2 regions of the Streptomyces sp. NPDC020422 genome follow, and region 2 is predicted to be linked to the other one. Evidence: riboswitches for the same ligand, from Rfam matches in the RefSeq annotation. Region 2 holds a riboswitch; the other holds the start of a gene.

Region 1 (15,003 bases), on a different contig from region 2:
GGCTGGCGGCGGTTGCTGGGCGCGGTGCCGTCGTCGTAGCGGAACGGCGTCGGGCGGGCGTCGACCGCCATCGCCGAGCCGCCGCCCGGGTGGGCGCTGACGTTGTTGTCGTCGTAGGAGCGGTCCACGTACCAGACCAGCATGCCGTTCTGGAAGCGGAAGTACTCCACCCAGTCCGGGGCGGTGATGCCCTTGCTGAACTGGTACGGGCCCTCCGCGAGGAGCGCGTCGGCGCCGACGTACTCGCGGTTCTCCACCAGGTAGTAGCGCGGGTAGGTGGCCGAGACGGTGCCGGTGGAGATGGTCCAGCGGCCCTGTGCGGTCCAGCCGTTCACGCCCTGCTCGACGTCGTCGGCGAGCAGCGCGGTGCCGCCGGAGCCGATGGCGAGGTCGTCGAGGAAGGCGCCGGCGAAGTGCACGCCGCCGTCGGACTGGTAGCGGAAGCGGAAGAGCGAGGGCTTGCCCTGGGCGTCGTACGCGTACCGCAGGGTGGTCCACTTGCCGGCGGAGGAGCCCGAGACGGTCTGGCCGGTGCGCTGCCAGGTGGCGCCGTTGTCCAGGGAGTACTCGGCGAAGAGGTAGTCGAAGTCGGCCTCGATCTCGTACCAGGCGCTCGCCTTGACCGTGATCCGCGAGGCCGCGGGCACGGAGCGGGTGAGGGACTGGTTGAGGGAGTCGGCCGAGCCGGTCCACCAGGCGTGGCTGCCGGAGACGGGCGTGGTGTACGTGGTGCTCGTCGTCTTGTCCGGGAGGGCCACGCGGACGGCCTGCTCCTTGCCGGTGACCTGCAGGGCGGCCGGGCTCAGGGTGTACGAGCCGGTGGCGCCGAGCGGTGCGTCGGCGTAGTCGAGCCAGCCGAGGAAGAGCTTCTCCTCCGCGCCCATCAGGCCCGGGTGGGTGCCGATGCCCTCGTTGGCGGCGGCGCCGTGGCCGAGCCAGGAGCCGGAGCTCATCAGGGTCCAGAAGGCGGTGGAGTTCTCGCCGCCCTCGGTGTCGTAGTAGTCCGGGAGGCCGAGGTCGTGGCCGAACTCGTGGCAGAAGACGCCGAGTCCGCCGTTCTCGCCCTCGGTGGTGTAGTCGCCGAGCCAGTACCTGGACTGCCCGATGCGGGCACCGCCCTGCTTGTTGGCGGTGCCGGAGACGTCGGGGCCGGTGAGGCCGTAGTCGTCGCCGTTGACGTACCAGCGGTGCGACCAGATGGCGTCCTCGCCCTGGGCGCCGCCGCCGGCGTCCTCGCCCATGCCGGCGTGGACGGCCTGGAAGTGGTCGATGTACCCGTCGGGCTCGTCGAAGTCGCCGTCGTGGTCGTAGTCGTTGCGGTCCCAGACGTCGAACTGCGCGAGGTACGCGTCGATCTCGGCCGGGGCCTTGCCCGCAGCGAGCTGGGCGTTCCACCACGCGTCGCCGGTGTCCTGGATGAAGGCCCAGGAGCCGCCGGTGTCCTCGACGGAGTTGTCGCCGTAGGTGGAGGCGTTGCCGGGCACCTTGACCCAGTCCTCGACGGTGTTGGAGACGGAGTAGAGCCCGCTGGACAGCTTCTCGTAGTACGTCTTCATCGACTCGCCGGAGCCGTTGAACTTCGTCTCGTAGTACGCCTTCGAGAAGTCCGGGGTCCAGGCGTTGGAGTTGTCGACGCTGCGGTCCGGCCGCGGGATCCGGTTGTGCAGCGGCCCGGGGACGGTGCCGAGCTTTCCGGAGCTCTGGTCGCCGAACTCGGAGAGGATCGTGAAGATCTTCTCCTGGCGCACGGCGGTCGTGGTCGTGGTCTCGGCGAACTTGCCGGGTGCGACCTGGACGACGCCCTTGGCGTTCGGCTTGGCCTTGCCCTTGGCGACCAGGTCGACGGCCTGCTTCCGCAGCTCGGTGCGCTGCTTGGTGAGCGGGCCGGGCCGGTTGTCCGGCCGGTGCGCGGTGGTGCTGCCGGGGCTGGTGTCCCGGGCCTCCTGGGCCGCGGCGGGGGTGAGTCCCGCGGCGAGGAGCGCGGTGAGCGCCGACCCGAGGGTCATGCTCACGACAAGTCTCTTCTTCAAGGTTGCGCGATCCCTTCGCTTGCATGCGTGTGCCGCATGGTTCGCGTGGTTCCGTATGGGGCTTACGGATCGCCTGGGGGAACGATCGCGCCGAGTCTGACACGAAAGGCGCGTGCGGGAGGAGGGGTTGGGGCCCGCGGGTTCACGGCTCGTGAGGAAGCAGGACGCCGACGGCCGGCTCCGCGCTCGTCCGGCCGCCGCATCCGCCCCTCAGGACCGGCGCAAGGCCTCCCACTGCGCCAGGAACCACTCCCGCGGCGGCAGCGCCGTGGCCGCCGTGGCGAGGCGCTTGGTGCGTTCCGCGCGTTCCGGGTGGGGCATCGAGAGGGCCGTGTGGAGGGCCTCCGCCGTGGCCGTCACGTCGTACGGGTTGACCGTCAGGGCGTCCTCGTGGAGCTCCTCGTACGCGCCCGCCTCCCGGGACAGGACCAGGGCGCAGCCCGCGTCGGAGACGACCGGGATCTCCTTGGCCACCAGGTTCATGCCGTCGCGGACCGGGTTGACCAGGGCCACGTCGGCGAGGCGGTAGGCGGCGAGGGAGCGGGTGAAGTCGTCCTCGACGGAGAGCAGTACGGGCTGCCAGTCGGGGGTGCCGAACTCCGTGTTGATCTCCTCCGCCAGCTCGCGCACCGAGGCGGTGTACGTGCGGTACACCTCCAGGTCCTGGCGGGAGGGGTAGGCGGAGGCGAGGTGGACGACCTGGCCGCGCCACTCGGGGTGGGCGGTGAGGAGCTCGCGGTAGGCGAGCAGGCCGCGGGGGATGTTCTTGGAGAGTTCCGTGCGGTCGACGCGGACGATGGTCCTGCGGCCTTCGCCCACCTCGGCGCGCAGGGCCGCCAGCCGCTCGTCCACCTGGGGGCGGTGGGCGAGGGCGCGCAGGTCGTCCGCGTCGACGCCCAGCGGGTAGGTGGCGGTGCGGGTGGTGTCGGGGACGAGGGGGTCGGCGAGGAAGGCCGTCGCCCAGGCGGTCGTGTGGAAGCCCAGCTCGTCCGCGCCGAGCATGCCCGCAATCAGCTCGCGGTGGATGTCCTCCGGCAGCATCCGCAGGTACTCCGGCGACGCCCACGGCGTGTGCGTGAAGTGCGCGATCCGCAGGTCGGGGCGCAGGGCGCGGAGCTGCCCCGGGACGAGGGCCAGCTGGTAGTCCTGCACCAGGACCGCCGCCCCCTGGTCCGCGGCCTCCGCGAGGGCCCCGGCGAAGGCCTGGTTGTAGGCGCGGTACGCCTGCCAGCGGCGGCGGAAGGCCGCGTCGAAGACGGGCTCGCGCGGGATGTCGTAGAGGTGGTGGTGGAGGAACCAGAGCACCGAGTTCGCGATGCCGTTGTACGCGTCCGCGTACACCTCCGGGTCGATGTCGAGCATGCGCACGCCCGGCTCGGCGACCCCCCGGCGGACCGCCTCGCGGTCGCCGGCGCCGAGCGCGGCGCACACCCACAGACCACCCTCCGACGAGACGGCGCTCAGGCCCGAGACGAGCCCGCCGCCGCCCCGCCGGGTGTCCAGCGCCCCGTCGTCCCGCACGGTGTACGAGACCGGGCCACGGTTCGATGCGACGAGGACGGAAGCCATGTGGCGAACCTAGCCCGTCACGTAAACGCTCAAACGTACGGATACGAGACAGCGGCGTTCGGCCACGCTCAGTGGTCGCGACGGCCCCGGACGGCCGCCCTGGCCACCAGCCCCGTCGCCGCGAGCGCCACGCCCAGCGCGCCCAGCAGCCACATCCGCTCCCCGTTCGCGCCGGTCTGCGCCAGCACACCGCCCCGCGGACCGGGGCACGGGGCCGGAGGGGCCGACAGGGTCGGGCTCGGGCTCGGGGGAGCGATGGCCGGGGATTCCGTGCACGACGGGCCCCCGGGCCGGGGGCCGCTCGGGTCCTCGCCGGCGCCGATCCCGAAGTCCCCGGAGAGCGACTCGACGTAGCGCCGGCCGAAGGGTTCGACGCCATCGGCGGCGGCCGGGGCGGCTCCCCCGAGGGAGAGCGACCCGGCCACCAGGCCGAGGGACGCCAGCAGGATCCCCGTTCCCGTGGTGAACCGCATGAACATGAAACGGAAATCTATGCAGAAATGAGCATTATCCGGTGCTACGCCACGCGGCGGTGCGCGTACTCCGCGATCTCCGCCATCGGCGGACGCTCCTCCGTGTCCACGTCGTACGTCCGCGGCTCGAAGCCCTCCGCGCCCCGCTCGAACTGGGTCAGCCGGGGCCGTACGAGGTGCCCGCGCGACAGGCGCAACTGCGCCGTCCGGTAGATCGCGGCCGCCATCCGGCCCAGCGCCCGCCCGTCCTGGTGCCGGTGCTTGCGCACCCCCACGTCGACCTGCGCCAGCGCGTCCAGGCCCACCGTGTGCAGGGCGTCGACCAGGAGGCCCAGCTCCACTCCGTAACCGACCGGGAAGGGCAGGCGTTCCAGCAGCGAGCGCCGGGCCGCGTACTCGCCGCCCAGCGGCTGGACGAAGCCGGCCAGCTGCGGCCAGTGCAGATTGAGCAGCGGGCGCGCCACCAGCTCCGTCACCCGGCCGCCCTGACCAGGGGTGTCGCCGAGCGGGCGGTCGTACATCGCCTTCACGAAGTCGACCTCGGGCTCGGTGAGCAGGGGGCCCACGATCCCCGAGACGAAGTCCGCGGAGAAGTCCCTGAGGTCCGCGTCGACGAAGCAGACCACGTCCCCGGTCGTCACCATCAGTGACCGCCACAGGACCTCGCCCTTGCCCGGCACCGCCGGTATCCGCGGCAGGATCTCGTCGCGCGCCACCACCCGCGCGCCGGCCGCCGCCGCCACCTCGGCCGTACGGTCGGTGGAGCCCGAGTCGATGACCACCAGCTCGTCCACCAGCGGCACCGCCTCGGTCATCAGCTCGCGGCGGATCACGGAGACGATCGCGCCGACCGTGGCCTCCTCGTTGAGCGCGGGCAGCACCACGCTCACCCGCGTCCCCCGCTTGGCGGCGAGGATGCGCTCCAGCGGGCGGTCGGCGACGGACCAGGACCGCCGGGCCAGCCAGCGCTCCACCTCTTCCAGCAACGTGATCTCCATCTCGCGGATCGGACGAGCATCTCCACCTTCGGAGCCTTCGGTTACAGTCTTGAACAACGCGGATGCCCGATGCATGTCGGGGTGCCGCCCGCGTCTCACAATCGAATACCGCTCATCCAGAGGGGCAGAGGGAAACGGCCCGTTGAAGCCCCGGCAACCCTCCAGTCGGCTACTCGTCCTCCAGCGAGGCCACCGGCTAGGGAAGGTGCCAAATCCGTCTCATGGCGAAGATTTCGTCATGGGAAAGATGAGGAGAAAGGGCCTCGCCTCCATGGCTGTACAGACCGTCGCACCCGGAACCACCGTCGACCTCGGTCCCGCTTCCGGACTCTCCTGTCGCGAATGCGGCGAATCCTTCCCGCTCGGCCCGATCTTCGCCTGCGAGCTGTGTTTCGGCCCGCTCGAAGTCGCGTACGACCTGCCCACCGGCGACCCCGAGGCGCTGCGCAAGCAGATCGAGGCCGGCCCCGCCAACATCTGGCGCTACGCCCCGCTGCTGCCCGTCCCGGCCGACGTCGCCGAGAAGCCGAACCTGAACCCCGGCTGGACCAAGCTCGTCCAGGCCGACAACCTCGCCCGCGAGATCGGCGTCGAGCCCGGCAAGCTGTACGTCAAGGACGACTCCGGCAACCCCACCCACTCCTTCAAGGACCGGGTCGTCGCCCAGGCCATCGAGGCCGCCCGCGCCTTCGGCTTCACCACCCTGTCCTGCTCCTCCACCGGCAACCTGGCCGGCGCCGTCGGCGCCGCCGCCGCCCGTGCCGGCTTCCGCTCCTGCGTGTTCATCCCGCACGACCTGGAGCAGGGCAAGGTCGTCATGGCCGGTGTCTACGGTGGCGACCTCGTCGCCATCGAGGGCAACTACGACGACGTCAACCGCTTCTGCTCGGAGCTCATCGGCGACCCGCTCGGCGAGGGCTGGGGCTTCGTCAACGTCAACCTCCGCCCGTACTACGGCGAGGGCTCGAAGACGCTGGCGTACGAGATCTGCGAGCAGCTCGGCTGGGTCATCCCGGACCAGCTGGTCATCCCGATCGCCTCCGGCTCCCAGCTCACCAAGATCGACAAGGGTCTGCAGGAGCTCATCAAGCTGGGCCTGGTCGAGGACAAGCCGTACAAGATCTTCGGCGCCCAGGCCGAGGGCTGCTCCCCGGTGTCGGTGGCCTTCAAGGCCGGCCACGACGTGGTGCGCCCGCAGAAGCCGAACACGATCGCCAAGTCGCTCGCCATCGGCAACCCGGCGGACGGGCCGTACGTCCTCGACATCGCCCGGCGCACCGGCGGCGCGGTGGAGGACGTGAACGACGAGCAGGTCGTCGACGCCATCAAGCTGCTCGCGCAGACCGAGGGCATCTTCGCGGAGACCGCGGGCGGCGTGACCGTCGGTGTCACGCGCAAGCTCGTCGAGAACGGTCTGCTCGACCCGACGCTGACGACGGTGGTCCTCAACACCGGCGACGGCCTCAAGACCCTGGACGCCGTGGCCGACAGCTCGCAGGCGACCGCCACCATCCGCCCGAGCCTGGACGCGTTCCGCGACGCGGGCCTGGCCCACTGAGAGGTTACGAAGACATGGCCGTGAACGTCCGCATCCCCACCATCCTCCGCACCTACACCGGCGGCCAGGCCGAGGTGAAGGCGGAGGGGGCGACCCTCGCCGAGGTCATCGCCGACCTGGAGAAGAACCACGCCGGCATCGCCGCCCGGGTCCTGGACGACCAGGGCAAGCTGCGCCGCTTCGTCAACGTGTACGTCAACGACGACGACGTGCGCTTCGAGCAGGGCCTGGAGACCGCGACGCCGGAGGGCGCGGGCGTCTCCATCATTCCGGCCGTGGCCGGCGGCTGCTGATCCCGTACTCCGCCCCTCGCGTACCCACCGGTACCCGCACGCCCTGAATTGCCCCTTCCGCGAGAGAAAGCGGAGGGGGCAATTCTGCATGGTTGAGCGCGGTAGAGTTGGGGAAGTCCCCTCCGCTGCTCATGCCGGCCGCATATGAGAATGCGCCTGTCCGCGACAAGAAGCAGCCAAAGTGCCCGTGCCTTGTGTACCTTCTGCGCGCTTTGCCCGGCCCGACTTGACCCGGAATTCAATGGATTCTCCCTAATTCCCCTTTCCGTGCTGCCCAGAATTCTCGTCCGATTGACCTGTTGCAGAGGGCAGTTGGGCAGATACATTCAGCCGCGGTCGACGCGTTCCGGCGCAGGGTCTGACCCGGGTCCGCGAAGTGCGGGCCCGCGCAAGGGCCAGTAATAGGGGAGTTAGGCATGGCTCAGGGCACCGTCAAGTGGTTCAACGCGGAGAAGGGCTACGGCTTCATCGCGGTCGACGGTGGTGCGGATGTTTTCGTCCACTACAGCGCGATCCAGATGGACGGATACCGCACCCTTGAAGAGGGGCAGCGGGTCGAGTTCGAGATCTCGCAGGGCCAGAAGGGTCCGCAGGCGGACATGGTCAAGCTCGCCGTCTGAGCGCGGCGCGATCGGCCAACGACGCACTTCCGTCGAGGGGCCCGCATCCGGACCGGATGCGGGCCCCTCGCCATGCGCCGGGCATGTGCGCCCGGCACGCGCCCGTACGCGCCCGGCACACGCCCGGCCCGTGCTTGGTGCGAGCCCGGCCCGCGCCCGGCCCGCGCCTTGGCGCGCGCCCGGCCCGCGCGCCCGGCGCGAGCCCCCAGGGGTGACCGATCCTCGGTAGTCGCTTGCACTCGCATGGGGCGAGTGCTAATCATTGGCGTTAGCACTCTGAAGGTGAGAGTGCTTACGAGGATCGGGCAGACGAGGTCCGCGGCCAAGTGGGGCAAGGAACCACGAGGCCCGGGGGCCGTCCGTCGCGGGCGTCGGCGCGGTCCAGGAGCGTTATCCACCCCATGTCCGGGAGGACCACTTCACATGGCCAAGATCATCGCGTTCGACGAGGAGGCCCGGCGCGGTCTCGAGCGCGGCATGAACCAGCTCGCTGACGCCGTCAAGGTCACCCTCGGCCCGAAGGGCCGCAACGTCGTCCTCGAGAAGAAGTGGGGCGCCCCCACGATCACCAACGATGGTGTCTCCATCGCCAAGGAGATCGAGCTCGAGGACCCGTACGAGAAGATCGGCGCCGAGCTGGTCAAGGAAGTCGCCAAGAAGACGGACGACGTCGCCGGCGACGGTACGACCACCGCCACCGTCCTCGCCCAGGCGCTCGTCCGCGAGGGCCTGCGCAACGTGGCCGCCGGTGCCAACCCGATGGCTCTGAAGCGCGGCATCGAGAAGGCCGTCGAGGCCGTCTCGGGCGCCCTGCTCGAGCAGGCGAAGGACGTCGAGACCAAGGAGCAGATCGCTTCCACGGCCTCCATCTCCGCCGCCGACACCCAGATCGGCGAGCTCATCGCCGAGGCCATGGACAAGGTCGGCAAGGAAGGCGTCATCACCGTCGAGGAGTCGCAGACCTTCGGGCTCGAGCTCGAGCTCACCGAGGGCATGCGCTTCGACAAGGGCTACATCTCGGCGTACTTCGCGACCGACATGGAGCGCATGGAGGCGTCCCTGGATGACCCGTACATCCTGATCGTCAACTCCAAGATCTCCTCCGTGAAGGACCTGCTCCCGCTCCTGGAGAAGGTCATGCAGTCGGGCAAGCCGCTGCTGATCATCGCCGAGGACGTCGAGGGCGAGGCCCTGTCGACGCTGGTCGTCAACAAGATCCGCGGCACCTTCAAGTCCGTCGCCGTCAAGGCCCCGGGCTTCGGCGACCGCCGCAAGGCCATGCTGAACGACATCGCCATCCTCACCGGCGGCACGGTCATCTCCGAGGAGGTCGGCCTCAAGCTGGAGAACGCGGGCCTCGACCTGCTCGGCCGCGCCCGCAAGGTCGTCATCACCAAGGACGAGACCACCATCGTCGACGGTGCCGGTGACAGCGAGCAGGTCGCCGGTCGCGTGAACCAGATCCGCGCCGAGATCGAGAACTCCGACTCGGACTACGACCGCGAGAAGCTCCAGGAGCGCCTGGCGAAGCTCGCCGGTGGCGTCGCCGTCATCAAGGCCGGTGCCGCGACCGAGGTCGAGCTCAAGGAGCGCAAGCACCGCATCGAGGACGCCGTGCGCAACGCCAAGGCGGCCGTCGAGGAGGGCATCGTCGCCGGTGGCGGCGTGGCCCTGCTGCAGGCCTCCGCGGTCTTCGAGAAGCTGGAGCTGGAGGGCGACGAGGCCACCGGTGCCAACGCCGTCAAGCTGGCCCTGGAGGCCCCGCTGAAGCAGATCGCCGTCAACGGTGGTCTCGAGGGCGGCGTCGTCGTGGAGAAGGTGCGCAACCTCCCCGTCGGCCACGGCCTGAACGCCGCGTCCGGTGAGTACGTCGACATGATCGCCGAGGGCATCATCGACCCGGCGAAGGTCACCCGCTCCGCGCTGCAGAACGCGGCGTCCATCGCGGCCCTGTTCCTCACCACCGAGGCCGTCATCGCCGACAAGCCGGAGAAGGCGGCCGCGCCGGCCGGCGGCGGCATGCCGGGCGGTGACATGGACTTCTGAGCCTGACGGCTCGGACCCGGTCCTGACGAAGGGCGGCACCCCCCGACGGGGGGTGCCGCCCTTCGGCGTGGGGAGGATCAGCGCACGTCGATGTAGTCGGCCACCGCCGCGGGGGCGTTGAAGTGGGAGGCGTCACCGCTGTGCCGGACGACGTACCAGCCGTCCACAGTGGCCTTCGTCTTGAACGTCGACACACCGTTGGCGGCGGTACGGCCGGTCGCCAGCTGCTTCCAGGCCGACTGGCCGCGGGCCTGGAACCACAGGCTCACCGGAGCGTTCCCGTACGCCTTCCAGACACCGCCGATCTGCTGCTGCACGCCGGCGGTCACGGTCACGACGGCGCCCTTGCGCACCGGCTCCGGCGCCGCGTTCACCGACACCACTCGGGTGGGCGTGCGCACCATGCGGAAGACGACGCTGCCCGACTCGGTGAACACGTCGCTGAGCGGGTGCCGGACCCGGAAGTAGCCGCCCTGGCTCCTGCCGTTGAGGTTGAAGGAGACGGGGAAGTCGCTGCCGTCGGCGTAGGAGGTGGCGAGGACGCGCCAGCCCGTGCGGCCGTCGGCCGAGTTCTCCAGGAGCAGCTTCTCCGAGGCGTACCCGTAGAACTGCTCCGGGTTGTACCAGGGACGGAAGGTGCCGGTGACGGTGACCTTGCCGTCCGCGGCGAGCAGGCCGCGGGAGACGAGGACGCGGCTCTCCTGCGGCATCGCCAGCCGGGCGCCGACGGACGGGAAGGACAGGAACGGGTCGACGGAGGAGACCACCCAGCTGTCCAGCCGCGTACCAGGGGCGGACGGCAGCTGCGCCGTGAAGCGCCCGTCGGCGTCGGTCGATACCGTCTGCCACACCGGGGAGCCCGTGTAACCGCCGGCGGCGAGGCCCACCCGGACCTCCTGCTCGGCGAGCGGCGCGTCGGCGTTCTTCGGGTCGGTCATCCGGCCGGTGATCGTGACCTTCTCACCGGGCAGCAGCCGGGTCTTGTCGGCGCCGGCGGTCACCGTGACGCTGCGGGAATGCCAGGTGCTGATCTGCCGGGTGGAGCCGTACGAGCCGTGCACCTGCTCGCTGTTCTCCGCGTACGAGACGCGGAACTCGTCGCCGATCCCCACCTCGCCGTACGGCTCGCCGATGAACTCGCCCTTCTCGTCCGTGGTCGCCTGCGCCACCCCCGTGTCGGGGGTCAGCCGCTGCACGGAGATGCCGCGGCCGGGGATCGGGACGAGGTCGCCGGAGCCGGGCTGGACGCCGAGGAGCCTGCCCGAGGGGCGGGTGCTGCGGTCGTCCCAGCTCGGAGCGGAGAAGCCGATGTCGAGCTGCGGCTTCAGGGTGAAGTCGAGCGTGCCGGCGTCGGTGCGGGTGAGGGTGTTGCCGAGGGAGTCGGTCGCCGTGATGTCGATGGCGTACTTGCCGAGCTCCGGGATGGTGCCGCCGTCCTCGGTGAGCTTGAGGGTGGTGGCGGCCGGCAGGGAGAAGTAGTTCCTGTTCCAGGAGGCCTGGGTCAGGGCCGGGATCTCGGCGACGACGGCGTCACCCTTGCGGATCTTCGCCGAGACGGCGGTGACGGTGGCCCCGGCGGCGTCCGTCCAGGCGTCCACGTGGAAGGCGCCGCGCTGGTACTCCTCGGTGACGGCGCGGCCGATGCCGACGGTGGCCGGCGCCGGGGGCGTCGGCTCCTCCGCGATGGCGGGGGCGGTGCCCGCGCCGAGGGCGAGGACGGTCAGCGCGGCGACCGCGGACGCGGTGCGCGAGGAGGGGCGAAGGTCAGAGCGCATCGATGTACTTCCCCTTCGACTCGCTGTAGAAGTAGCCGTTCTGCGACTGCTTCAGCACGAGCCACGAGCCGTCGCCGTAGTTCTTGGCCTTGAAGCTGAACTTGCCGTAGGTGTTGGTGGGGACGTCACGCTTCACCCAGTACCACTGGGAGTCGCCCTTGGGCCTGAAGACGAGCATGACCTTGGCGCCGGCGAGCGGCTTCCAGGTGCTGCCGATCTTCTTCTGCACGGTGCCGGTGACCGTCATGTACGCGTTCGTGCGCGGCCGGGCCGGGCTGATGGCGAAGGCGGAGAAGCGGGTCTCGATGCGGGAGAGCTTGACCGGAGTGGTGTCCCGTGCGGCGTAGCGGTCCGTCTCGCCGTGGTGCAGCCGGTAGGTGGCGCTGACGTAGCCCCAGGTCTTGATGTCGACCTTGCAGTAGCTGAAGCTGTTGTCCCACTGCGTCTTGCCGTACCTGAGGTTCTTCCAGGTGCGGCCGTTGTCGAAGGACACCTGGAGGTACATCACCTCGTCCTCGCAGCTGCCCCCGTTGACGCGGGCGGTGGCGCGGACCTCGCCGAACTCGTCCAGGGTGGTGCGGACGCCGCTGTACCAGATCGGCTGGGGGACGGCGATCTCGCCCTGGTCGAAGGCGATGGTCTGGAAGTACACCGAGGGCCGCAGGAAGGTGTACACCTGCGCGGCGTACGTGGCCCGGGCGCCGTACGAGAAGGTGCCGTTGTCGGCGGCCGTCCCGCTGCCCATCACGTTGGTGCCCGGGTCGGTGCGGTCGTAGTAATCGGGCTCGGAGGTCCTCGACACGACGGGGGCGCCCGCGAACGGCTGCCAGCCGTCCTGGGTGAGCCGCTCCACGCGGCCGGACACGGTGACGTCGGTGCCCTTGGCGACCCGGTGCTTGTTCAGATTCGCGCTGATGCGGTACGGGAAGGTCTCGACGCCCACCTTCGGCACCTGGTACCCGGCATTCGGGTCGGTGTCGCCGGCGGGCTCGACGACCGTGGCGCTGCCGCCGCGGATCTCCGCGTTCGGGGTGAACGGCAGCGAGAAGCCGCCGTCGGCGCCGGTGACGGCGGTCGCGTCGACGGTGCGCGAGTTGCCGCCGATGATGTTGGTCAGGCTGAGCGAGACCTTGACCTTGGTGCCCTCACGGGCCGCCGTTCGGGCCCCGGTGGACGGGTCCCAGGTGGTCGCCGTACCGGACAGGACGACCTTCCGGTTCTCGTAGCTGGTGGTCGTACGGTCGAAGGACAGCTTGCTGACACCGGTGTGCAGCTTGTGGCTGTAGGTGCCGCCGGTCCACTTCTGTACGGTGCCGGAGGGCAGCCGGTACTCGACGACGACCGGGTAGTCGCCCAGCGGTGTGCCCTCGGGCAGTTTCAGGGCCTCCGGCGTGGCCCAGCCCCAGATCCGGTCGGTGGCCTCGTCGGCGGGCTGCCAGCTGAGGTCGTCGGTCGAGGCGAGCACAGCGGCGTCCGGGGCGCTGGAGGCGAGGACGCTGACCTTCACCCACACCGCCTCGGACGTCAGGTCGACGACGATCCGACCGTCGTCCGAGGTGGTGGTACGCGTGACGCCGGCCGCGTGGGCGGCGGGCGCGGTCACCATGGCCGGCAGGGTCAGGCCTGCCGACAGCGCGAAAACGGTGGCCGCACGCACGAGGGCATGCGGACGTGTGCGCGTACTGCGCATGAAAAGGACCCCCCACAGGTCAGAAGAGCGGCACCGCGAGGTCTGCGCGGGCCGCGTGGTACGCACGATATCGCTTGTGGATTGAACGTGTTCACTGGATTGCCGGGCGGCAGGAGTCGTGCGGGCCACGCGCGGAGGGGTGATGCTGGTGGAAGGGCTCCTCACGGCGGGAGAACGTCATGATCACGCTGCTGACCACCCCCGCGGACCGCGAGCTGGTCATCACCCGCACCTTCGACGCGCCCGTACGGCGGGTGTGGGAGGCCTGGACCAGACCCGAGCACGTCCGCGCCTGGTACGGCATCTCGGGCCTGACCATGTCCGTCTGCGAGATCGACCTGCGCCCGGGCGGCGCCTGGCGCTGGGGCCAGCGGGCCCCCGACGGGCAGGAGATCGTCTTCTCGGGCAGCTACGAGGAGATCGTCCCGGCCGAGCGGCTCGTCTACTCGGAGTTCTTCGAACAGATGCCGGGCCCCGAGCCCGTCCGCGTCGTCCTCTCCTTCGACGCCACCCCCGACGGCGGCACGGCCCTGACCAGCACGTCCTTCTGGCCGACCACCGAAATCCGCGACCAGGCGCTGGCCGCGGGGATGGAGTCGGGCGTGAAGGAGCAGTACGACCGGCTGGCGGCGTACCTGCGCACGATGTGACCGACCACGCCGGGGGTGGACACCTCTAGGGCAGCTCGTGGCGCGACAACGCCTTGGCCATGGGCTCGCCCGTGCGACGGGCGTAGCGGCGCGCTCCTTGACGACGGGGGGAGGGCCGGGACGGCAGTGCTTATCCCGGCGGCGATGGCACTGGGCGTACGGGTCAGGGGGTCAGCCGGCGCACAGGCAGGGGTCGCTCTCCCCACCCAGGCCGATGACGTCACCGTCCCGCAGAGCACCCTCGTAGGCCTGGATCTCGTCGACCTCGCCCTTCAGGTACTCGCCCCATCCGTCGGCGGTCCGGCCGCGGCCGACCATGAGGGCGCCGCTGCTCTTCCAGCCGTTGGGGAGGTGGGTGGTCGCGCCGGCGTTGGTGTAGCCGTCGGCGTACAGCTTGAGCGTGTCGGTCGCGTCGTCGTAGACCACCGCGAGGCGGGTGCCCCATCCATTGCTGCCGGAGGGCATCTCGACCTGGGAGACGACCTTCTCGGGCGCCCCGACCTCGTCCCGCTCGGGCACGATCAGCTGCCACGAGTACGTCGAGGGTTCGTAGCGCAGCTTGAACGCGTCGGTGTGCTCACCGGCCTGCGAGAGCACGGTCATCGGCCGCGTCGCGTCCTCGTCGGCGATCCGCACGAGGACGCCGATGGTGAAGCTGTTCCCGGTGTCGACGACGGGGCCGTCGGTGGCCGCGTAACCGGTGCCGCCGTCCAGGAGCAGGTTGCCCTCGCCGACGAGCGGCGGCCGCTGGTAGGCGCAGTCGGGGTCGATGTCGGGGATGCAGTCGCTGTTCGTGGCCCGGTAGATCGTCGCGCCGGGCGCGAGCTTCAGTGGCGCGCCGCCGTTCTGCTCCGGCGTGGCGCCGTCGGTCTCGGTGCCGAACGACCAGTGGCCGAGGAGCGTCGGCCTGCGGAGTGCCAGCTCGGACACCTCGTTCGGGACCACGAGCCGGTCGTAGACGCGGACATCGCCGATGTCGCCGTTCCAGCGGTGCTTGTAGCCCGTCTTGGAGAGGATCCGGCCGATCTGGAACGCGCCGGTGGTCGCCGTGGGTGTGACCTTCGTCCTGGTGCCGACCTCGTGGCCGTTGACGAACAGCTGGGCGTCGCCCGTCTCGGTGTCGTAGCGGCCGAGGAGGTAGGCCCACTCGCCCGTCTCGGGCGCGCCGCCCTGGATCTTCGCGTCGCCGAGAGTGAAGGACCAGGTGGGGGAACCGGTCTCGGGGGCGTCGAGCCCCAGGGCGTACGCGGCGCCACCGGTCGCGTCCTGGCTGGCCACGGTCATCGGCCGGCCGGTTTCCG
Region 2 (15,003 bases):
TGGTCGGCTACCAGTGGAGCTGGGGCTTCAACTACGTCGAGAACGTGCCCGGTGTGACGGGCGACGCCAAGACGGACAAGAACCTCGCGGCCATTCCGGACAAGTTCCAGCAGGACTTCCCGGCGAACGCCGGCGGCGTCTACGACGCCGGCATCCCCGGAACCCGGAACCCGCAGACCGGCAACCCGGGCCCGACCCTGTGGCTGCCCAAGGGCGAGAAGGTCCGGTTCGTCCTGACCTCCCGTGACGTCATCCACTCCTTCTGGGTGGTCCCCTTCCTCATGAAGCAGGACGTCATCCCGGGTCACACCAACGCCTTCGAGGTCACCCCGACCCAGGAGGGCACCTTCCTCGGCAAGTGCGCCGAGCTGTGCGGTGTCGACCACTCCCGGATGCTCTTCAACGTCAAGGTGGTCTCTCCGGAGCGCTACCAGCAGCACCTGAAGGAGCTGGCGGAGAAGGGGCAGACCGGCTACATCCCGTCCGGCATTGAGCAGACGGACCCGGCTCGGAATGCGGAGACGAACAAGCTGTGAGCATTCTCAACGAACCCCACGGGGCGGCCGCGGCTGAGGACTCGTACGAGAACGAGCTCCCGGTACGCCGCAAGCAGCCCGGCAATGTAGTGGTGAAGTGGCTTACCACCACCGACCACAAGACGATCGGCACCATGTACCTGGTGACGTCGTTCGTGTTCTTCATCATCGGCGGTCTGATGGCGCTCTTCATGCGCGCCGAGCTTGCCCGTCCGGGCACGCAGATCATGTCGAACGAGCAGTTCAACCAGGCGTTCACCATGCATGGCACGATCATGCTGCTGATGTTCGCCACCCCGCTCTTCGCGGGCTTCGCGAACTGGATCATGCCGCTGCAGATCGGCGCGCCCGACGTGGCGTTCCCGCGGCTGAACATGTTCGCCTACTGGCTGTACCTGTTCGGCTCGATCATCGCCGTGGCCGGCTTCCTCACCCCGCAGGGTGCGGCCGACTTCGGCTGGTTCGCCTACTCCCCGCTGTCGGACGCCGTCCGCTCGCCGGGTGTCGGCGCCGACATGTGGATCATGGGTCTGGCCTTCTCCGGCTTCGGCACCATCCTCGGCTCGGTCAACTTCATCACCACGATCATCTGCATGCGCGCTCCGGGCATGACGATGTTCCGCATGCCGATCTTCACCTGGAACGTGCTGCTGACCGGTGTCCTGGTCCTGCTCGCCTTCCCGGTCCTGGCGGCCGCGCTGTTCGCCCTGGAGGCGGACCGCAAGTTCGGTGCCCACGTCTTCGACGCGGCCAACGGCGGAGCCTTGCTCTGGCAACACCTCTTCTGGTTCTTCGGACACCCAGAGGTGTACATCATCGCCCTGCCGTTCTTCGGCATCATCTCCGAGGTCATCCCGGTCTTCAGCCGCAAGCCGATGTTCGGCTACATCGGCCTGGTGGCCGCGACCATCGCGATCGCCGGTCTGTCCGTGACCGTGTGGGCCCACCACATGTACGTCACCGGTGGCGTGCTCCTGCCGTTCTTCTCCTTCATGACGTTCCTCATCGCCGTTCCGACCGGCGTGAAGTTCTTCAACTGGATCGGGACGATGTGGAAGGGCTCGCTGTCCTTCGAGACGCCGATGCTCTGGGCCACCGGCTTCCTGATCACCTTCACCTTCGGTGGTCTGACCGGTGTCATCCTGGCCTCGCCGCCGATGGACTTCCACGTCTCCGACTCGTACTTCGTCGTCGCGCACTTCCACTACGTCATCTTCGGCACCGTGGTCTTCGCGATGTTCTCCGGCTTCCACTTCTGGTGGCCGAAGTTCACCGGCAAGATGCTGGACGAGCGACTCGGCAAGATGACCTTCTGGACGCTGTTCGTGGGCTTCCACGGCACCTTCCTGGTCCAGCACTGGCTGGGTGCCGAGGGCATGCCGCGTCGTTACGCGGACTACCTCGACGCCGACGGCTTCACGGCGCTGAACACGATCTCGACGATCTCGTCCTTCCTGCTCGGCCTGTCGATGCTGCCGTTCTTCTACAACGTGTGGAAGACCGCCAAGTACGGCAAGAAGATCGAGGTCGACGACCCGTGGGGCTACGGCCGTTCGCTCGAGTGGGCGACGTCCTGCCCGCCGCCGCGGCACAACTTCCTCACCCTGCCGCGGATCCGTTCCGAATCCCCGGCGTTCGACCTGCACCACCCTGAGATCGCTGCTCTCGACCAGCTCGAGAACAAGGGTCACGAGGTGGCGGCGCTCACCGGCGGCAAGGAGACCGGCAAGTGAAGATCCAGGGCAAGATGTTCATCTGGCTGAGCGTCTTCGTCCTCGCCATGGCGATCCTCTATGGCGTGTGGTCGAAGGAGCCGGTCGGCACGACGGCGCTGTTCCTGGCGTTCGGTCTCTGCATCATGATCGGCTACTACCTGGCCTTCACGGCCCGGCGGGTCGACGCCATGGCGCAGGACGAGAAGGAAGCCGACGTCTCGGACGAGGCCGGCGAGGTGGGCTTCTTCGCCCCCCACAGCTGGCAGCCGCTCTCGCTGGCCATCGGCGGTGCGCTCGCCTTCCTCGCCATCGCGATGGGCTGGTGGCTGCTGTACTTCTCCGCTCCGCTGATCCTGGTCGGCATCTTCGGCTGGGTCTTCGAGTTCTACCGCGGTGAGAACCAGAACCAGTAGCGGCACCCGCAGTACCCGGCAACACCCCGAGGGGCCCGGTCACTTCGTCCGACGAAGCGGCCGGGCCCCTCGTTTGCCCTACTCGGCGCGCCCGGGCCGAGGAATGTTCTTAACGTGAAGTCATGAACGACACGCCGCGCATTCGGACTGTTCTGAGCTGCACCCTTCTGGCCCTCACCGTCACCGCCGGCGCCACCGCGTGCGCAGGCTCCGGAGACCATCCGCTGTCGGCCAGGCCCTACGACGCGGCGGACGAGATCGCCTTCAACGCCCCCGCCGAGGGCAAGAAGGCCGACCCCGAGAAGCCGCTGGAGATCACGGCCAAGGACGACGAGGGCCGGATCACCGACGTCACCGCCCTCGACGAGTCGGGCCACCACCTGGCCGGCGAGCTCACCGCGGACGGGCGCAGATGGCGCTCCACGGCCGCCCTCGCGGCCGGCGCGCGGTACACCGTCCGGGTGGCCACGGAGGACGGGGACGGCGCTCCCGGGGCCCGTACGTTCACTTTCGAGACGGCCCCGGCCAAACGGGCCCTCACCGTCACGTTCGGCCCGGAGGCGGGCAAGTACGGCGTCGGGCAGCCGATCACCGCCGACCTCAGCCTCCCGGTCAAGGACAAGGCGGCCCGCGGGGTCGTCGAGCGGGCCCTCAAGGTGCGCTCCGTGCCCGCCGTGGAGGGCTCCTGGTACTGGGTGGACGACAAGAAACTGCACTTCCGTCCGAAGGAGTACTGGCCCACCGGGGCCGTCGTCACCGTCACGGGCAACCTGGCCGGCCTCAAGGTCGGCGACAAGCTCTACGGCGGCGATTCCAAGCCGCTCCGGCTCACCATCGGCGACCGGATCGAGGCCGTCGCGGACGCCGGCTCGCACTACATGACGGTGCGGCGCAACGGAGAAGTGATCAACACCATTCCGGTGACCACCGGGAAACCGGGCTTCTCCACCCGTAACGGGATCAAAGTGGTGCTCGGCAAGGAGTACTTCGTCCGGATGCGGGGCACCAGCATCGGCATCGCGGAGGGCAGCTCGGACTCGTACGACCTGCCCGTCTACTACGCCACCCGGGTCACCTGGAGCGGCGAGTACGTGCACGCCGCCCCCTGGTCCGTGGGCTCCCAGGGCGTCGAGAACGTCAGCCACGGCTGTGTCGGCATGTCCACCGGGAACGCCGCCTGGTTCTACGAGAACGTCCGCCCCGGCGACATCGTCCGCGTCGTCAACAGCGAGGGCGAGATGATGGACACCTTCGGCAACGGATTCGGCGACTGGAACCTGGACTGGGCCAAGTGGCGCAAGGGCAGCGCCCTGGTGGCGGACTCCTCCAACCCGGTCGCCACCGAGGACGCCAAGGCCCGCCTCAGGCCCTCCCTGTAGCCCCCGTAGCGCCTGTAGCCCCCGTGGTCCCTGCGGGCCCTGCCGGGCCCGCAGGCGCCGGATCAGGCGTCGAGGGACAGGCGCGAGCGCAGCAGGGACGCCAGGGACGCCGCGAACTCCACCGGTTCCACCGGAAGGGTGACCGCGGCGTCGGCGCGGCTCCAGGTGGCCAGCCAGGCGTCCTGGGGGCGCCCGATCAGCAGCAGCACCGGCGGGCAGCGGAAGATCTCGTCCTTGATCTGCCGGCACACGCCCATGCCGCCGGCCGGCACCGCCTCGCCGTCCAGCACGCACACGTCGATGCCGCCCTCGTCCAGGGCCGTCAGCACCGCGGGCAGCGTCGCGCACTCGACGAACTCGACCGGGGGAACATCGGCCGCGGGCCTGCGGCCGGCCGCGAGGCGGACCTGGGCGCGGGTGTTCGCGTCGTCGCTGTAGACCAGGACCGTGGCGCTCGACTGCATCGTTCCTCCGTGAAGGTGGTCGGTCGTTGCGCGGATGCTACTCCGGTCCACAGCCCGTCAACACCCGTTCAACACCTGTTCGAAGGGTGCCGGAACCCGCTTCCGATGGGCCGTTCGGGCAGGACATGGCCCCCGGACACTCCGAACGGCACCCCCCGGAGTGAGGGCGGGATAAGCGACCGACATAATGTCGGTCGTGGCGACAGTAACGACAGTAGAAACCGGGCACGCGCACCCGTCGGTCAATCGACCGAACCTCACCAGCGTCGGAACCATCATCTGGTTGAGCTCCGAGCTGATGTTCTTCGCGGCCCTCTTCGCGATGTACTTCACCCTGCGATCCGTGATGGGCGCCGAGTTCTGGACGGAAAAGGCCGACGCCTTGAACCTTCCGTTCTCCGCGACCAACACCACGATCCTGGTGCTCTCCTCACTCACCTGCCAGCTCGGCGTCTTCGCCGCGGAGCGGGGCGACGTGAAGAAGCTCAGGACGTGGTTCATCATCACGTTCGTGATGGGCGCGATCTTCATCGGCGGCCAGGTCTTCGAGTACACCGAGCTGGTCAAGAAGGACGGCCTCTCGCTGTCCTCGGACCCGTACGGCACGGTGTTCTACCTGACCACCGGCTTCCACGGCCTGCACGTGACGGGCGGTCTCATCGCCTTCCTGCTGGTCCTCGGCCGGACGTACGCCGCCAAGAGGTTCACTCACGAGCAGGCAACCGCCGCCATCGTCGTGTCCTACTACTGGCACTTCGTCGATGTCGTCTGGATCGGCCTCTTCGCCACGATCTACTTGATCAAGTAATCGGGCTCCGCCGCTCCCGGCGGACCGACACATCCAGCAAGCATCGACGCAGAAGATCCTGACACCGGGGTAATCCGTGAAAAAGCTCTCCGCACGACGACGCCATCCGCTGGCGGCGGTCGTCGTCCTACTTCTCGCGCTGGCGGCAACTGGGGGGCTGTACGCCGCGTTCGCGCCCGCGGGCACGGCGAAGGCCGATGAAACCGCCCAGTCCCTCGCCATCGAGGAGGGCAAGAAGCTCTACTCCGTCGGCTGCGCCAGCTGCCACGGAACCGGCGGTCAGGGCACCTCTGACGGCCCCTCCCTGGTCGGCGTGGGCTCGGCGGCCGTGGACTTCCAGGTCGGCACCGGCCGTATGCCGGCCCAGCAGCCGGGCGCCCAGATCCCGAGGAAGAAGGTCATCTACTCGCAGGCTGAGATCGATCAGCTCGCGGCGTACGTCGCCTCCCTCGGTGCCGGTCCGATCGTCCCGACCGAGGGCCAGTACAGCCCTGACGGCGCCGACATCGCCAAGGGCGGCGAGCTGTTCCGCTCCAACTGCGCCCAGTGCCACAACTTCACCGGTGAGGGTGGCGCGCTGACCTACGGCAAGTACGCCCCGAGCCTCGAGGGCGTGGACCCGAAGCACCTCTACGAGGCCATGCAGACGGGCCCGCAGAACATGCCGTCCTTCCCCGACACGACCATGCCGGAGAAGCAGAAGAAGGACATCATCGCCTACGTCCAGGCCGTGAACAGCGACAAGGCCGACAGCCCGGGTGGTCTCAAGCTGGGTGGCCTCGGCCCCGTCAGCGAGGGTCTGTTCGCGTGGATCTTCGGTCTGGGCGCGCTGATCGCAGTTGCCATCTGGGTCGCGGCCCACACCGCTAAGGCCAAGAAGTCATGAGTACCCAAGAGAATCCAGAAGAGAACCTGCCCACCGCGCAGGACACCGCGCACGGCGCGGTGAAGGTCGCCGACGACCCGTTCGCCGACCCGGGCCTCCCGCCCCACAAGCCGCGCATCCAGGACATCGACGAGCGTGCCGCTCGCCGGTCCGAGCGTGCGGTCGCGTTCATGTTCACGCTGTCGATGCTGGCCACGATCGGCTTCATCGCCTCGTACGTGATCTTCCCGGTCGACAAGATCGTCTACATCTGGCCCTTCGGCCGGGTGTCGGCGCTCAACTTCGCCCTGGGTCTGACCCTCGGCGCGGCCCTGTTCTTCATCGGCGCGGGCGCGGTCCACTGGGCCCGCACCCTGATGTCCGACGTCGAGGTCGCCGACGAGCGTCACCCGATGGCGGCCTCGCCCGAGGTCAAGGCGAAGGTCATGGCGGACTTCGCGGCCGGTGCCGCCGAGTCCGGCTTCGGCCGCCGCAAGCTGATCCGCAACACGCTGTTCGGCGCGCTGGCCATGGTGCCGCTCTCCGGCATCGTGCTGCTGCGTGACATGGGCCCGCTGCCCGAGAAGAAGCTCCGCTCCACCCTGTGGGCCAAGGGCAAGCTGCTCGTCAACATGAACACGCACGAGCCGCTGCGTCCCGAGGACGTCGCGGTCGGTTCGCTGACCTTCGCGATGCCCGAGGGCCTCTCGGAGCACGACGAGCACTTCCAGACCGAGATCGCCAAGGCCGCCCTGATGATCGTCCGGATCCAGCCGGAGGACATCAAGGACAAGCGCGAGCTCGAGTGGTCGCACGAGGGCATCGTCGCCTTCTCGAAGATCTGCACCCACGTCGGCTGCCCGATCTCCCTGTACGAGCAGCAGACGCACCACGTGCTCTGCCCGTGCCACCAGTCCACCTTCGACCTGTCCGACGGCGCTCGAGTCATCTTCGGCCCGGCCGGCCACGCCCTCCCGCAGCTGCGGATCGGCGTGAACGACAAGGGCTTCCTCGAGGCGCACGGCGACTTCGAAGAGCCCGTCGGTCCCGCCTTCTGGGAGCGCGGATGAGCACTGTGACCAATACGCAGAAGAAGGCACCCGCCGGCGAGCGCATCGCCGACTGGGCCGACGGCCGCCTGGGGATCTACACGCTGGCCAAGGCCAACATGCGGAAGATCTTCCCGGACCACTGGTCCTTCATGCTGGGCGAGGTCTGCCTCTACAGCTTCCTCATCATCATCCTGACGGGCGTCTATCTGACGATGTTCTTCCACCCGTCGATGAACGAGGTGGAGTACGTCGGACCGTACGTCCCGCTCCAGGGACAGCTGATGTCCGAGGCGTTCAACTCGACCATGCACATCTCGTTCGAGGTGCGCGGTGGTCTGCTCATCCGGCAGATCCACCACTGGGCGGCGCTGATCTTCCTCGCCGGCATGTTCGTGCACATGATGCGCGTGTTCTTCACCGGCGCGTTCCGCAAGCCGCGTGAGATCAACTGGCTGTTCGGCTTCCTGCTGTTCTTCCTGGGCATGTTCACCGGCTTCACCGGTTACTCGCTCCCGGACGACCTGCTCTCCGGCACCGGTGTGCGCTTCATGCAGGGCGCGATCCTGTCCGTGCCGATCATCGGCACGTACCTGTCGATGTTCCTGTTCGGCGGGGAGTTCCCCGGCGGCGACTTCGTCGCCCGGTTCTACTCGGCGCACGTGCTGCTGCTGCCCGGCATCATGCTGGGTCTCGTGGTCGCGCACCTCATCCTGGTGTTCGTCCACAAGCACACGCACTTCGAGGGCCCCGGCCGCACGAACAAGAACGTCGTCGGCATGCCGCTGCTCCCGGTGTACATGGCGAAGGCCGGAGGCTTCTTCTTCCTGGTCTTCGGCGTCATCGCGGTCATCGCGGCGATCGCCTCGATCAACCCGATCTGGGCCCTCGGCCCGTACCGCCCGGACCAGGTGTCCACCGGCGCCCAGCCCGACTGGTACATGGGCTTCGCCGAGGGTCTGATCCGTGTCATGCCGGGCTGGGAGATCAACCTGTGGGGCCACACGCTGGTCCTCGGCGTGATGATCCCGCTGGCGATCTTCCCGGCGGTCCTCGCGGCCATCGCGGTCTACCCGTTCATCGAGTCCTGGATCACCGGCGACAAGCGCGAGCACCACATCGCGCAGCGCCCGCGCAACGCTCCGACGCGCACCGCCTTCGGTGTCGCCTGGATCACCGCGTACATGATCATGCTGGTGGGTGGTGGAAACGACCTCTGGGCGACCCACTTCCACCTGTCGCTGAACTCGATCACCTGGTTCGTCCGGATCTTCTTCTTCGTCGGACCGGTCATCGCGTTCATCGTCACCAAGCGGATCTGCCTCGGCCTCCAGCGCCGGGACAAGGACAAGGTGCTGCACGGTCGCGAGTCCGGCATCATCAAGCGCCTGCCGCACGGTGAGTTCGTCGAGGTCCACCAGCCGCTCAGCCAGGGTGAGCTGCACAAGCTCACGGCGCACGAGCAGTACGAGCCCGCGGAGCTGCCGCCGGCCGTCGACGAGAACGGCGTGGAGCGCAAGATCGGGCGCATGGAGAAGCTCCGGGTCAAGCTCAACAAGGGCTACTACGGCGCGGACAACCAGGTCGCCAAGCCCACCGCCGAGGAGTACAAGGAGATCACGAGCGGCCACGGCCACCACTGATCCCCTCGGCCTCCTGATGTAGGTCGCCACGGCGAGAGCCCCGTCCATTCGATGGACGGGGCTCTTTGCCGTCCCCCGGGATCGATAGGGTGGGGGCGTATGCCCGCCCCCGTATGTCACGGATCACCAGGAGCTGCCATGAGCGCTGCGACCCCCGCTGGAGGACTCGACTCGGCGGGCCGCTCCTGGCCCGTCCTGCTGAACGGTCTGCTCGACGGCCACGACCTCTCCGCCGACGACACGGCCTGGGCGATGGACCTGATCATGAGCGGCGAGGCGACCGACGCCCAGATCGCCGGCTTCATGGTGGCGCTGCGCGCCAAGGGCGAGACGGTGCAGGAGATCGCCGGCCTCGTGCGGACCATGTACGAGCACGCCAACGTCATCGAGGTGCCGGGGCGGACCGTCGACATCGTCGGCACCGGCGGCGACGGCGCCAAGACGGTGAACATCTCCACCATGGCGTCGATCGTGGTCGCCGGTACGGGCGCCAAGGTCGTCAAGCACGGCAACCGCGCCGCGTCCTCCGCCTCCGGCTCCTCCGACGTCCTGGAGAAGCTCGGCGTCAACCTCGACCTGAGCCCGCAGCGGGTCGCCGAGGTCGCCGACGAGGCGGGCATCACCCTCTGCTTCGCGATCAAGTTCCACCCCTCGCTGCGGCACGTCGCCGCGGCCCGCGGCCAGCTGGGCATCCGGACGACCTTCAACGTCCTCGGTCCGCTGACCAACCCGGCGAAGGTGCGCTCCCAGGCGGTCGGCGTCGCCGACCCGCGCATGGCGCCGGTCGTCGCCGGGGTCTTCGCCGAGCGCGGCAACTCCGCCCTGGTCTTCCGCGGCGACGACGGTCTGGACGAGCTGACCACCACCTCCACCTCCCGGGTCTGGGTGGTCAGGGACGGCAGCGTCACCGAGGAGCGCTTCGATCCCCGGGACGTCGGCATCGAGCTCGTCACCCTGGAGGCGCTGCGCGGCGCCGACGCCTCGTACAACGCCGACGTCGCCCGCCGGCTGCTCGCGGGGGAGACCGGACCGGTACGGGACGCGGTGCTGCTCAACGCGGCGGCGGCGCTCACCGCCCTGGACCCCGGCCCGGGCACCCTGACGGAGCAACTGGCCGCAGGCATCGCGAAGGCCGCGGAGTCGATCGACTCCGGCGCGGCCCTGCGGTCCCTGGAGCGGTGGATCGCCGCCACCAACCGCTGACCCGCGACCCGCGACCCCGTCCCGGCATGCGGACGGGGTTGCGCGTCGACGATCAGCTGAACTACTTTCTGTACCAGGTCATGAGCGACAGCCTCGAAGCCCCGGCTGGCTGTCCGGCAACCCTCCGTCCGTGGCGGGGTGCCCCGGGTGAAGACCAGGTCGTACGGCAGAAGCCTGCGGCAAGCGCGGACCCCTGCGTACACACCTTGGGGTCCTTGGTCCTCTAGGGAGCAGTGTCTCGTGAGCAAGCGAATGCGCTAGGGCCTTCGGCCCCTTTCTCCATCAACACCCGTATGCGGCACCCCACTTCGCGCTGCCCTGCGGGCCCTTTCACGCCTTTTCGCGCTCTCTTTCCCGCCGGGAGATACGTCATGTCCGCATGCCCGAACGCCGCCGCCACCACCGCCTCCGCCGTCTCCGTCGAGACCGGTGAGTCCGCCGACCCCTGCTGCGCCGCCCCGCTGCCGGTCCTCGGCCGGGACGTCACCGTCCCGCTCGTCACCGGTGGCGAGGTCAGCTACGCGGCCCTCGACTACGCCGCCAGCGCCCCGGCCCTCCAGCGCGTGTGGGACGACGTCGCCGCCTACGCCCCGTACTACGGCAGCGTCCACCGCGGCGCCGGCTACCTCTCCCAGCTCTCCACGGACCTCTTCGAGAACAGCCGGGCCACCGTCGCCGAGTTCCTCGACTGCCGCCCCGGCGACCAGGTGGTCTTCACCCGCTCCACCACCGACTCGCTCAACCTGCTGGCGCAGGTGATCCCCGCCGACTGCCAGGTCTTCGTCTTCGAGACCGAGCACCACGCCTCGCTCCTTCCGTGGCGCGACGCCCGGGTCACCTACCTCAACGCCCCGCGCACCCCGCGCCAGGCGGTCGAGACCCTGGAGCGGGCGCTCGCCGACCGCGACCCCTACGGCCCCGCCCTGGTCTGCGTGACCGGTGCCTCCAACGTCACGGGCGAGCTGTGGCCGGTCAGGGAGCTGGCCGCCGCCGCGCACGCGCACGGCGCCCGGATCGTCCTCGACGCCGCCCAGCTCGCCCCCCACCACCCCGTCTCCGTAAGCGAGTTGGACGTCGACTGGGTCGCCTTCTCCGGGCACAAGCTGTACGCGCCCTTCGGCTCCGGAGTCCTCGCCGGCCGCGCCGACTGGCTGCAGGAGTCCGAGCCGTACCTCGCGGGCGGCGGCGCCTCCCGCACGGTGGCCCGCCGGGCCGACGGCGGGGTGGACGTGGAGTGGCACACCACCGCGGCCCGGCACGAGGCCGGCTCGCCCAACGTCATCGGCGTCTACTCCATCGCCTCCGCCTGCAAGGCGCTCACCGAGGCCGGTTTCGACCGGCTCGTCGCCCGCGAGCAGCACCTGATCGCCAAGGTCCGCGAGGGCCTGGCCGAGGTGCCCGAGGTGCGGGTGCTCTCGCTCTTCGGCGACGACGCCCCCCGGGTCGGCGTCATCTCCTTCGTCGTGGACGGCTGGAACAGCTCCCACTTCGCCGCCGCGCTCTCCGCCGAGTACGGCATCGGCGTCCGCGACGGCCTGTTCTGCGCCCACCCGCTGGTGCGCACCCTGCTCGGCAGCGACCCGCAGGACCCGGGCGAGTGCGGCGCCCCGGAGGCGGCGCCGGGCGAGCGGTCCCTCAACGCGATCCGCGTCAGCTTCGGCGCGGGCACCCCCGACGAGCACGTGGAGCGGTTCGTGGGCGCGGTGAAGCAGCTGGTGCGCGAGGGCGCCCAGTGGAAGTACCGCACCGAGGACGGCCGCTGCGTGCCGGACCGCGGCTGAGGTTCCTCCCCCGTACGAGTGAAGCCGGCCTCTCCCCGCGGGGAGAGGCCGGCTTCACCGTGCGCGCTGCCGCGTCAGGACTCCAGGCCGATCGCGAAGGCCGCGTCCAGGTCGTGCTGGGAGTAGGCGCGGAAGGCGACATGGGTGTCGGTGCCCTCGACGCCGGGGATCTTGCTGATCCGGCCGGGGATGATGTCGGCCAGGTCGTCGTGGCGCGGCACCCGGACCATGGCGATCAGGTCGTACGTCCCGGTCACCGAGAAGACCTCGCTGACGGAGTCGATCGCGGCGATCGCCTCGGCGATCTCGGGGATCCGGTCCACGCTGGTCTTGATGAGCACGATCGCGGTGATCACGGCTGGCTTTCTCCCTCGGTGGCCGCGGTTGGTGGCTTCACTGTAGCCCGCCCGTCGTCCACCACCACCCTCTAAGGAAGCGCCGCGCGAGCCCCCCTTCTCCCTCTGTACCGGCCCCACGCGTAGACGAACCCGATCGCGAACCCGATCACGTGCGCCAGATAGGCCACCCCCGGCCCCGCCCCGGCCGTGCGGGCCGCCAGCCACTGCAGCACGAACCAGAAGACCAGCACGATCCAGGCCGGGAAGCGCAGCGGCAGGAAGAAGAGGAACGGGAAGAGGCTGGTCACCCGGGAGCGCGGGAAGAGACAGAGGAAGGCCCCGAGCACCCCCGAGATCGCCCCCGACGCCCCCACCAGGGTCTGCGCGCTGTCCGCGTGCGCCGCCGCGTACCCCGACAGCGCCAGATAGCCGCAGCCCAGATAGAACAGGGCGAACTCGGCCGGCCCCATCCGCTCCTCGGCCATCGCCCCGAAGACGTACAGGAACAGCATGTTCCCCAGCAGGTGCAGCCAGCTGCCGTGGACGAAGAGCGCGGTCAGCGGGGTCAGCAGGGCCCGTGGCTCCCCGCTCGTCAGCTCGGCCGGGACGACGCCCCAGCGCTCGAAGTACGCGCCCTGCGCCGCGAGCAGCTTCTCGCCCGTGCCGTATCCCGGGTTGAGGCCGGAGACCGGGCTCACGGCGAAGAGCAGAACGCACAGCGCGATGAGGCCGTACGTCACGGTGGGCCCGTTCCGGGCTTCCTGCCACGCGCCGCGGGCGACGCCCCGCCAGTCGATCATGGACAGATCATGGCGTACCGGGGTCGAACTGGACAGAGTGCCTCGCCGTGACACGGGGTACCCGGGAGGCCGTAGGGTTACGGGCAGACTTCCGCAGTCCGACGGCGCACCGCGGTCCCGTACACCCCCGGAATTCCAGGGAAAGCCCAGAAAGAGGACGGCACGATGACGACGGTTCCCCTGCCGACCCCGGAGACCCGCTGGCGCTGCACGCTCTGCGGCAATCTGACCCGCTTCGACGTCACGCGCTCCTCCAAGGTCGTCGAGTACGTCCATCTGGACCTCGCCGGAGAGGCCAAGGTCGAGGAGCGCGAGGTGGTCAGTGAGACCATCGAGTCGGTCCGCTGCCGCTGGTGCAACGCGGTGGACCAGATCGAACTGGTGGACAGGCCGGGTTCCGCTTCCTGAGAAGCGGCCCGGGAGGGCGACGACGACAGGGAAGTGGGGTGACGGATCGTGGAGCAGCCCGCGCACGGTGATGAGCCGACGGGCTCGGCGGACGACGCTGCCGAGGCGCTCGACCGCCCGCTGCCCGAACCCGTACGGCGCAAGGTGGTCGCGCTGGTCGCGGACGCCTTCGGCGGGCTGACCGTCGGCGAGCTGCCCGCCCCGCTGCGCCAGTACGCCCGCTTCACCGCCTCCCGGCGCGCCAAGTTCGCGGGGAACGCGATGGCGGCCGCCCTGGAGAGCGACCCGCTCTTCCGGCAGCGGATCGGCGAGCGCTTCAAGGAGGCGCAGCCCGAGCTGGCCGGCGCCGTCGAGTCCGGTGCCCCGCCCGCCGCCGCCGACCCGGTCGACGTGGCCGCGGCCGCCTATGTGCTGCGCCCGGCCGGCTGGCACAAGCTCGTCGCCGCCGCCGGCGAGGAGGCCGAGCGCGCCGACGCCGAGCGCGCCGACGAGGCGAGCCGGCGCGAACTGGAGCGGCTGCGCGAGGAGGTCGCGGGCGCGAGGGAACGCACCCGGGCCGAGACCGAACAGCTGCGCCACGAGCTGGAGGCCGCCCGCAAGGAAGCCGAATCGCTTCACCGCAAGCTGCGCAGCGCCCAGAGCGACGTGAAGCGCGGCGAGGCGGCGCTGCGGCGCGCCCAGGCCGAGATCGACACCGCACGGTCCGAGGCCGCCGCCCAGGTCTCTGCCGCCGAGAGCGAGTCCCGCCGGCTCAAGGCCCGGCTCGGCGAGGTGGAGGCGGCCCTGGAGGCCAGCCGCCGCGCCGCCCGCGAGGGCCGCTCGGTGGAGGACATGCGGCTGCGGCTGCTCCTGGACACCGTGCTCGACGCGGCCCAGGGGCTGCGCCGCGAACTGGCCCTGCCCCCGGTGTCGATGCACCCCGCGGACACCGTGGACGCGGTGGAGCCGGGCCGGATGTCGCCGAAGGACATCGCGGCGCGCGCGCTCTCCGAGACCGACCCGGCGCTCCTGGACCAGCTGCTCGAACTGCCGCAGGCGCACCTGGTGGTGGACGGCTACAACGTCACCAAGACCGGCTATCCGACGATGCCGCTGGAGAAGCAGCGGCTGCGGCTGCTCGGCGGTCTGTCCGCCCTCGCGGCCCGCTCGGGCGCCGAGATCACCTGTGTCTTCGACGGGGCCGAGCTCGCCGCGCCGGTGCTCCTGGCGCCGCCGCGCGGGGTGCGGGTGCTCTTCTCCAAGCCCGGTGTCACCGCCGACGAGTTGATCCGTCAGCTGGTGCGGGCCGAGCCGCCGGGCCGCCCGGTCGTGGTGGTCTCCACCGACCGCGAGGTGGCCGACGGGGTCGCCAAGTCCGGCGCGCGGCCGGTCGCGTCCGCCTTGTTGCTGAAGCGGCTTTCGCGACTCTCGTGATGAGTCGTCACCACTGAGCGGGATGTCCCTTTTGTGGTCCGCGCAGGGTCAAGTGACCGCTACTGCCCGTGTGATGGCTGTGAATACTTTGTCGCGCGAGCGAGATTTTGCCTATCGGGATTTGAACTGATCACAAGATGGTCACTAGGGTCGGGGCTCGAACCTTCGCGCGGTTGATCATCCATCGG

Evidence for each region. A riboswitch is a leader RNA that binds a small molecule or an ion and turns the genes downstream of it on or off. The one in region 2 is predicted to bind S-adenosylmethionine.
Region 1: linked by a shared signal. The riboswitch ahead of thrC (threonine synthase) and the one ahead of ACH414_RS23565 (aminotransferase class V-fold PLP-dependent enzyme) in region 2 are both predicted to bind S-adenosylmethionine.

What each region holds. Positions count from the first base shown of each region.
Region 1 covers NZ_JBIRVJ010000005.1:155,401-170,403, forward strand. Annotated here, with positions in the region: gene ACH414_RS14765 (immune inhibitor A domain-containing protein) at 1-2,006, opposite strand, end outside; gene ACH414_RS14770 (trehalose-6-phosphate synthase) at 2,241-3,599, opposite strand; gene ACH414_RS14775 (hypothetical protein) at 3,668-4,078, opposite strand; gene ACH414_RS14780 (glucosyl-3-phosphoglycerate synthase) at 4,117-5,058, opposite strand; SAM riboswitch class I at 5,180-5,324, shown strand; gene thrC (threonine synthase) at 5,318-6,628, shown strand; gene ACH414_RS14790 (MoaD/ThiS family protein) at 6,643-6,921, shown strand; gene ACH414_RS14795 (cold-shock protein) at 7,338-7,541, shown strand; gene groL (chaperonin GroEL) at 7,965-9,587, shown strand; gene ACH414_RS14805 (hypothetical protein) at 9,665-11,362, opposite strand; gene ACH414_RS14810 (hypothetical protein) at 11,352-12,968, opposite strand; gene ACH414_RS14815 (SRPBCC family protein) at 13,232-13,702, shown strand; gene ACH414_RS14820 (LamG domain-containing protein) at 13,874-15,003, opposite strand, start outside.
Region 2 covers NZ_JBIRVJ010000008.1:367,157-382,159, reverse strand. Annotated here, with positions in the region: gene coxB (cytochrome c oxidase subunit II) at 1-536, shown strand, start outside; gene ctaD (cytochrome c oxidase subunit I) at 533-2,269, shown strand; gene ACH414_RS23605 (cytochrome c oxidase subunit 4) at 2,266-2,664, shown strand; gene ACH414_RS23600 (Ig-like domain-containing protein) at 2,787-4,043, shown strand; gene ACH414_RS23595 (hypothetical protein) at 4,106-4,507, opposite strand; gene ACH414_RS23590 (heme-copper oxidase subunit III) at 4,695-5,315, shown strand; gene ACH414_RS23585 (c-type cytochrome) at 5,392-6,201, shown strand; gene ACH414_RS23580 (Rieske 2Fe-2S domain-containing protein) at 6,198-7,250, shown strand; gene ACH414_RS23575 (cytochrome bc complex cytochrome b subunit) at 7,247-8,872, shown strand; gene trpD (anthranilate phosphoribosyltransferase) at 9,011-10,075, shown strand; SAM riboswitch class IV at 10,152-10,267, shown strand; gene ACH414_RS23565 (aminotransferase class V-fold PLP-dependent enzyme) at 10,447-11,856, shown strand; gene ACH414_RS23560 (Lrp/AsnC family transcriptional regulator) at 11,931-12,212, opposite strand; partial or broken gene ACH414_RS23555 (rhomboid family intramembrane serine protease) at 12,209-12,994, opposite strand; gene ACH414_RS23550 (hypothetical protein) at 13,160-13,402, shown strand; gene ACH414_RS23545 (NYN domain-containing protein) at 13,451-14,815, shown strand.